2 linked regions of the Cyanobium sp. PCC 7001 genome follow. The protein of the gene in region 2 binds, or shares a complex with, the protein of the main gene of each other region. Links are inferred from orthologs where the notes say so. Each region holds a gene or a part of one and is shown on either strand. Other genes may lie near its edges.

Region 1 (3,482 bases), 910 kb from region 2 along the record:
GTGCCGGCCGCCGTGCCACAGACCGGCGGCGCTGACGGGGTCTGGCAGGGCGAGGGCATGGGGCCGATGCCGACGAGCCTCGAAGGCATCGTGAGGCTGGCCAATGCCCGCAACTACTCCGACGTGCATGTGGGCGTGGGCGAGGAGCCGCGCTACCGCTCCCGTGGCGACATGATCCGCACCGGCTGGCCCGTGACCGATCAGGCCACCTTCAACGACTGGATGCGGGAGATGCTCAGCCCCGCGGAGATCGACGCCTTCCTGCGGGACAAGGAATACGACGGCTCCCACGCCTTCCCCTTCGTGCGGGTGCGGATCAACCTGATGGACTCCCTGCGGGGGCCGGCGATGGTGCTGCGTCTGATTCCGCAGAAGATCGCCACCCTGGAGGATCTGAACTTGCCGGATGTGCTGAAGGAACTCTGCACCCGGCCGAAGGGCATGATCCTGGTCACGGGGCCCACCGGTTCCGGCAAGAGCACCACGCTGGCGGCGATGGTGGACTGGATCAACAACAACATGAGCCGCCACATCCTCACCATCGAGGATCCCGTGGAATTCGTGCATGAGAGCCGCCAGTCGCTGATCCGCCACCGCGAGGTGGGCCATCACACCAAGGTGTTCCACAACGCGTTGCGGGCCTCCCTGCGGGAGGACCCCGACGTGATCCTGATCGGTGAAATCCGCGACCGCGAAACCCTCGCCACCGCGATCGAAGCCTCCCAGACCGGCCACCTGGTGTTCGGCACCCTGCACACCAACTCCGCCATCAAGACCGTGGAACGGGTGCTGGGCATGTATCCCCCCAGCGAGCAGGACAGCATCCGCCGCTCGGTGTCGGAGACCCTGCTCGGGGTGATCGCCCAGGGACTGATCAAGACCACCGATGGCGAGCGGGCGGCCTACCACGACATCCTGATCAACACCGATGCCTGCCGCGATTACATCCAGCGCGCCGAGCTCGACGAGATCGAGGAGATCATGCGGCGCAGTCGCTTCGATGGCATGGTCACCAGCAACCAGTCCCTGCAGGACCTGGTGGAGGCCGGCCGGGTGACCCCGGACGATGCGATCGCCCAGAGCCTCAAGCCGAACGAACTGGCCCAGGCCCTGCGCGGACGCACCTGAAGCCCTTCCACTGATCCATGCCGAGGGCCGGGATCAGTGGAAGGCCAGCCGGGCCAGAATCAGCACGGTGAGGCCCACCGAGAGGCCCAGCATGGCCAGGCGTCCGTTCCAGATCTCGGCCTGGGGGGTGAAGCCACGCCGCCAGGCATTGAGTTCGGTGGGGCTGACCGGCTCGTGGCTGGCATCCTCCGCCAGCGGTTCACCCTCCTGCGCTGGAGCTGGCTGGCTGGCGGCATCCGGATCTGCAGGGGCCATGAATGGGAAGCCGGCAGCGTTGGGTCAGCCTAAGGGCACCGAACGGCAACCCTGCGGGCCCCAGCCCCTGGGCAAGAGCCCAGGCCCAGGCCGGCAGCGCCAAGGACAGGTGCTAGAAACAGGGTGTCGCCCCATAGAGCTCTCCGGCCCGCTCCAGGGGCCAGCGGGCTGCCACGCCCAGCCCTGCGGGGCTGCTCTGGCCGGCCGCCAGGCGCTCGCACGCTGCCACGGCGATCATGGCCGCATTGTCGGTGCAGTACGGCAGAGGCGCGACCCGCCAGTGCAGGCCGTCCCGGGCGGCGCGGTCCTCCAGCAGGCCCCGCAGCCGCCGGTTCGCCGCCACGCCGCCCACCAGCACCAGGGTGTTCAGCCGCTGATCCACGGCGCAGCGGCAGCTCCGCTCCACCAGCACCTCCGCCACGACCTGCTCGAAGCTGGCCGCCAGATCGGCCACGGGCAGGGGGCCGCCGTCCTGCTCCAGCTGGCGCACCAGCCGCAGCATCGCCGTCTTCAGGCCGCTGAAGCTGAAGTCGTAGGGATGGAAGCCCCCCTCGGGTCTGGACACCCGTCCCTTGGGCAGAGGGAAGCGCCTGGGATCCCCGGGGGCCGACACGGCCTGGATCGCCGGGCCGCCGGGGTAGCCCAGATTCAGGAGCCGGGCCACCTTGTCGAAGGCCTCGCCGGCCGCATCGTCGTGGCTGCGGCCAAGACGGGTGTAGGCCCCGGGGCCATCCACCCGGATCAGCTCGGTGTGACCGCCACTCACCAGCAGCACCAAATAGGGACCGGGTGGCAGGGGTTCACCGAGCTGCACCGAGCAGAGGTGTCCCTCCAGGTGGTGGATGCCGAGAAACGGCTTGCCGTGCAGCCGCGCCAGGGTGCGACCGGTGACCGACGCCACCAGCAGCGCCCCCAGCAGGCCGGGCGCCGCCGTGGCGGCGATGGCGTCCACATCGCCGGGCCCCAGGCCGGATTCGGCGCTGACGCGGGCGATCAGGCCGGGCAGGGCCTCCACGTGGCGCCGGGAGGCGATCTCGGGCACCACGCCGCCCCAGCGGGCGTGCTCCTCCACCTGGGAGGCCACGGCGCTGGCGAGCACGGTGCGATCCCGCACAATCGCAGCCGCTGACTCGTCACAACTTGTTTCGAGGGCCAGAACCGTCGGCATGGCGCCCGGAGAGCTCCCCTACTGTCCGCGAGTGACATCCTGCCCCGTGGCCCAGCGCGGCCGCAGGGTTCCGCAAGGCACTCCTCCCGGCTTCCTACCCAGACATCCCATGCGACGTCTTCTCCCCCGCCTGTGCGCGGTTCTGCTCTCAGCCTTCCTGCTGTTCGGCTTCGCGCCCGTGGCCAGGGCGGACGCCTCCGTGGCCGGTCTCACCCCCTGCGCCGAAAACCCCCGCTTCCAGCAGCGGGCCGCCGGTGCAGAGACCGACCAGGCCAAGGCGCGGTTCACGGTCTACGGCGAGGCCCTCTGCGGCACTGACGGTCTGCCCCACCTGATCGTGGACGGTCGCTGGAGCCATGCCGGTGATTTCCTGATCCCGGGCCTCCTCTTCCTCTACATCGCCGGCACGATCGGCTGGGCTGGTCGCTCCTATCTGATCGCGATCCGCGGCAGCAAGGACGCCACCATGCGCGAAATCCAGATCGACATGCCCCTGGCCTTCAAATCCACCCTCTCGGCCGCGGTCTGGCCCCTGGCCGCACTGAGAGAGTTCACCGACGGATCGATGATTGAAGCCGACTCCAAAGTGACCGTCTCCCCTCGCTGAAACCTGGAACCATGAAGAAATTCCTCACCACCGCTCCCGTCGTAGCTGCCGTCTGGTTCACCCTCACAGCCGGAATCACGATCGAGATCTTCCGATTCTTCCCCGATCTGATTCTCCATCCTCCGGCCTGATCCCCCTCAATCCCAGGCGGCCCGCGGGCCGCTTTTTTCATGGCCAGTCGGAGTCGGTCCTAGCCGGATCAGCCCAGCCCGAGCCGCTGCTCCAGCAGCTGCAGCGATGCCTCCAGGTCGTCGTTGATCAGGCTGGCGTCGAACTCGGCCTCGGCCTCCAGCTCCACCCGGGCCCGCTGCAACCGCCGCTGGA
Region 2 (3,442 bases):
ATTCGGGGGTGGCGAGCCCAGCGAAGAGGAAGTGCCGTTCTGAGGGCCGCCTGAGGGCCGCGTTCTGACAGACCATCTGAAGGCCATGAAAAAACCCACCGGCCTGAACCGGTGGGTGATGGGGCGGGAGGTTCGTTCCAGCGCTCTGCCGGAAGCGAGCCTGGCGGATCAGTAGCGGTAGTGATCCAGCTTGTAGGGACCCTCCACGGGCACGTTGATGTAGGCCGCCTGCTCAGCGGTGAGCTCGGTGAGCTTGGCGCCGATCTTCTCGAGGTGGAGGCGGGCCACCATCTCATCGAGATGCTTGGGCAGCACGTACACCTCCTTGGCGTACTGATCGCCCTTGGTGAACAGCTCGATCTGGGCCAACACCTGGTTGGTGAAGGAGTTGCTCATCACGAAGCTGGGGTGACCGGTGGCACAGCCCAGGTTCACGAGCCGGCCTTCGGCCAGCAGGATGATCCGGTTGCCGCTGGGCAGCAGGATGTGGTCCACCTGGGGCTTGATGTTCTCCCAGGGGTACTGCTTGAGGGAGGCCACATCGATCTCGTTGTCGAAGTGGCCGATGTTGCACACGATCGCCTGGTCTTTCATGGCGATCAGGTGCTCGTGGCGGATCACCTTGAAGTTGCCTGTGGCGGTCACGAAGATGTCCACATCGCGCACCACGTCGTCGAGACGCACGACGCGGTAGCCCTCCATCGCGGCCTGCAGGGCGCAGATCGGATCCACCTCGGCGATCATCACCGTGGCGCCGAGACCCCGCAGGGACTGGGCCGAACCCTTGCCCACGTCGCCGTAGCCCAGCACCAGGGCCACCTTGCCGGCCACCATCACGTCGGTGGCGCGCTTGATGGAGTCCACCAGCGATTCACGGCAGCCGTAGAGGTTGTCGAACTTGCTCTTGGTGACCGAATCGTTGACGTTGATGGCGGGGAAGGGGAGTTCGCCCGCTTTCTGCAGCTGGTACAACCGCGCCACGCCCGTGGTGGTTTCCTCGGTGACGCCCTGGATGGCGGCGTGGATGCGCGAGTAGAAGCCCGGCTGGGCGGCCAGCTTCTGGCGGATGGAGTTGAAGAGGGCGGTTTCCTCCTCGTTGGACGGGTTGTCCAGAACGGAAGGATCCCTTTCGGCCTTGGTGCCGAGGATCACCAGACCGGTGGCATCGCCGCCGTCGTCCAGGATCATGTTGGGGGTGCCGCCATCGCCCCACTCCAGGATGCGGTGGGTGAAGGCCCAGTACTCATCGAGGGTCTCGCCCTTGTAGGCGAACACCGGCACGCCGGCGGCCGCGATCGCCGCGGCGGCGTGGTCCTGGGTGGAGAAGATGTTGCAGCTGGCCCAGCGCACCTCGGCGCCGAGGGCCACCAGGGTTTCGATCAGAACGGCGGTCTGAATCGTCATGTGCAGGGACCCCGCGATGCGGGCTCCCTTGAGGGGCTGCTCGGCACCGAACTTGCGGCGCAGGGCCATCAGGCCCGGCATCTCGGTTTCGGCAATGGCGATCTCCTTGCGGCCGAACTCGGCCAGGCCGAGATCAGCGATCACATAGGAGGATGTGGTCTGCAACGAGGGTGCAGCGGGTGTAGCCACCATGGGTCTTCGGCTCCAGAGAACGGCTCGCTCCCGGCTGGGAGGGCGTTGGGGTGAACGTGCTGCGGAGACGCCGAGGCTTCGGGCTCGCTTGAGCGGCAATCTACAGAGAGGTTCAAGATCCGCGTGAGCCCTGCCGTGCCGCTCTGCCGGTGTGTGTCGCTGGCCGACGCCGCTGCCACACGCGCTTTGGGGGCCGAACTGGCCGGCCTGCTCGCCCCAGGCCCGGCGATCGTGCTGCTGCGGGGCGACCTCGGTGCGGGCAAGACCTGCCTGGTGCAGGGCCTGGCGGCGGCCCTCGGCATCGACGAACCGATCACCAGCCCCACCTTCGCCCTCGCCCAGCACTACGGCCCGCTTGTGCACCTCGATCTCTACCGCCTGGAGCAGCCGGCCGCCGCCGATGAGCTCTTCGCCCAGGAGGAGGAAACGGCGCGGGAGGTGGGCGCGGTGCTGGCGGTGGAGTGGCCGCAGCGGCTGAGCTTCATCCCCGCGGAGGCCTGGCAGGTGGAGCTGGAGCTGCCGGAGGGGGGCGATCCTGAGGCGGGCCGTCTGGCCCGGGTGTGGGCCCCGCGCTGACGCCGCTGCTATGGCCGCTGCCAATGGCCGCTGAGGAAGCCCGCCACGGCCTCCGCGCTGGGCTGGGGATCGATGGCTCCAGGCGCCTGGCACACCAGGGCCCCGCAGGCGCTGGCGAAACGGATCAGCTCCACAACCCCGGCCGGGTCCTCACCCCGCAACAGGGATGGACGGGCGCAGAGGCCATGCAGCACGCCCGCGGTGAAGGCATCCCCGGCGCCGGTGGTGTCGGCCACGGCCACCAGGAAGGCGGCCAGCTCCCCGGTGGCGGCGCCAAAGGTCCAGCGCACGGGGTTGGCTCCATCGGTGACCACCACGGCGGGCCGGCGGGGCAGGGCCTGCCGCACCGCCTCGGGGGAAGTGCGGCCGAACAGCCAGAGGGCTTCCTCCGCCGCGCACTTCACCAGGGCGGCCTGGCCGAGTAGCTCCAGGATCAGCTGCTGCTGGGCCTCGCTGGGGGGGGCGTCGGGAGCCGCCGCCCCATCCCAGAAGGTGGGGCGCCAGTTCACATCCACCGCGATCGCCACCCCGGCCGCGGCGGCCAGGGCCACGGCCCGCCGCAGGGCAGCCGCCGCGGCCGGCCTGGCCAGGGGGATGGTGCCCACCAGCAGCCAGGCGGCCCCATGCAGCAGTCCGCCGTCCCCCGCCAGGGCTGCGGCGAGGGGTTCGGCCTCCAGGGCCTCATCGGCGAATCCGTCGCCCCGATCCCCCGCAAAACCGCCGAACTGGCGATCACCCTGCCGGTCACGCCGCACCAGCACCACCCGGGAGGGGCGCCGCGGGTCCCATTGCAGGGCGGCGGTGTTGACCCCACGGCCGGCGAACAGCCCGGCGAATGCCTCGCCGATCGGGTCCTGGCCGAGCCTCCCCAGGAACGCCACCGGGGTGCCCAGGCGGGCCAGGGCACAGGCCACATTGGCCGGCGCCCCGCCGAGACGGTCGTCGATCTGATCGGGATCGGCCGTGGCCGGATCGCCGCCGGGCGGGCCCAGGCGGTCCACCAGGGCCTCCCCGAGGCAGAGCACCGAAGGGGACGCGACCATCAGGCTGCGGTTCGTCTGCCTCCAGGCTGACCGGTTCAGGCGGCAGCGTCAGCACTGGACGCGCCGCCGGCAGACGCGGCGGCCTCCAGATGCTCCAGCAGGGCCGTGATGATGCGGGCGTTAGCGGCCGGGAAGGGGTAGTCGGCGAGCTGGCAGGGCTGCACCCAGCGCACCTGCTGACTGGCCAGGGGCTGGGGTTCACCGCCGAGCCAGCGGCACAGGTGCAC

The links. The genes of interacting proteins can lie anywhere in the genome.
Region 1: the proteins of tsaE (region 2) and tsaD are in contact, whole or in part, in a crystal structure (PDB 6N9A), measured with the Thermotoga maritima proteins. The link is inferred for Cyanobium sp. PCC 7001 from one-to-one orthologs. Residues at the interface, in WP_004082108.1 of Thermotoga maritima: Leu37, Gly38, Lys46, Lys57, Val59, Lys60, Ser61, Thr63, Phe64, Thr65, Leu66, Met67, Val69, Pro71, Tyr82, Arg83, Leu84, Asp86, Asp88, Phe89, Asp93, Ile128, Asp130, Glu131, Arg134; in WP_004082750.1 of Thermotoga maritima: Cys10, Asp11, Arg49, His50, Leu82, Gly84, Gly135, Gly136, Glu154, Thr155, Leu156, Asp157, Asp158, Ser159, Glu162, Asp165, Lys166, Arg169, Leu170, Tyr175, Lys213, Thr214, Leu217, Tyr218, Gln221, Arg222, Asn324.

The regions. Positions count from the first base shown.
Region 1 is NZ_DS990556.1:1,193,543-1,197,024, forward strand. The notes cover bases 524-3,482. They hold tsaD (tRNA (adenosine(37)-N6)-threonylcarbamoyltransferase complex transferase subunit TsaD), read right to left. Parts: upstream 2,552-3,482; coding sequence 1,496-2,551; downstream 524-1,495. Other genes in these bases: CPCC7001_RS05825 (type IV pilus twitching motility protein PilT), read left to right, coding at 524-1,128; CPCC7001_RS05830 (hypothetical protein), read right to left, coding at 1,162-1,383; CPCC7001_RS05840 (photosystem I reaction center subunit III), read left to right, coding at 2,661-3,158; CPCC7001_RS05845 (photosystem I reaction center subunit IX), read left to right, coding at 3,170-3,289; gmk (guanylate kinase), read right to left, coding at 3,358-3,482. Outside these bases: more of CPCC7001_RS05825, read left to right, coding at 1-523.
Region 2 is NZ_DS990556.1:2,107,297-2,110,738, reverse strand. The notes cover bases 734-3,442. They hold tsaE (tRNA (adenosine(37)-N6)-threonylcarbamoyltransferase complex ATPase subunit type 1 TsaE), read left to right. Parts: upstream 734-1,713; coding sequence 1,714-2,172; downstream 2,173-3,442. Other genes in these bases: mutT (8-oxo-dGTP diphosphatase MutT), read right to left, coding at 3,251-3,442; CPCC7001_RS10365 (carbohydrate kinase), read right to left, coding at 2,181-3,215; ahcY (adenosylhomocysteinase), read right to left, coding at 734-1,596. In the rest of the region: CPCC7001_RS10380 (single-stranded DNA-binding protein), read left to right, coding at 1-43; more of ahcY, read right to left, coding at 169-733. UniProt on the Escherichia coli protein: Required for the formation of a threonylcarbamoyl group on adenosine at position 37 (t(6)A37) in tRNAs that read codons beginning with adenine.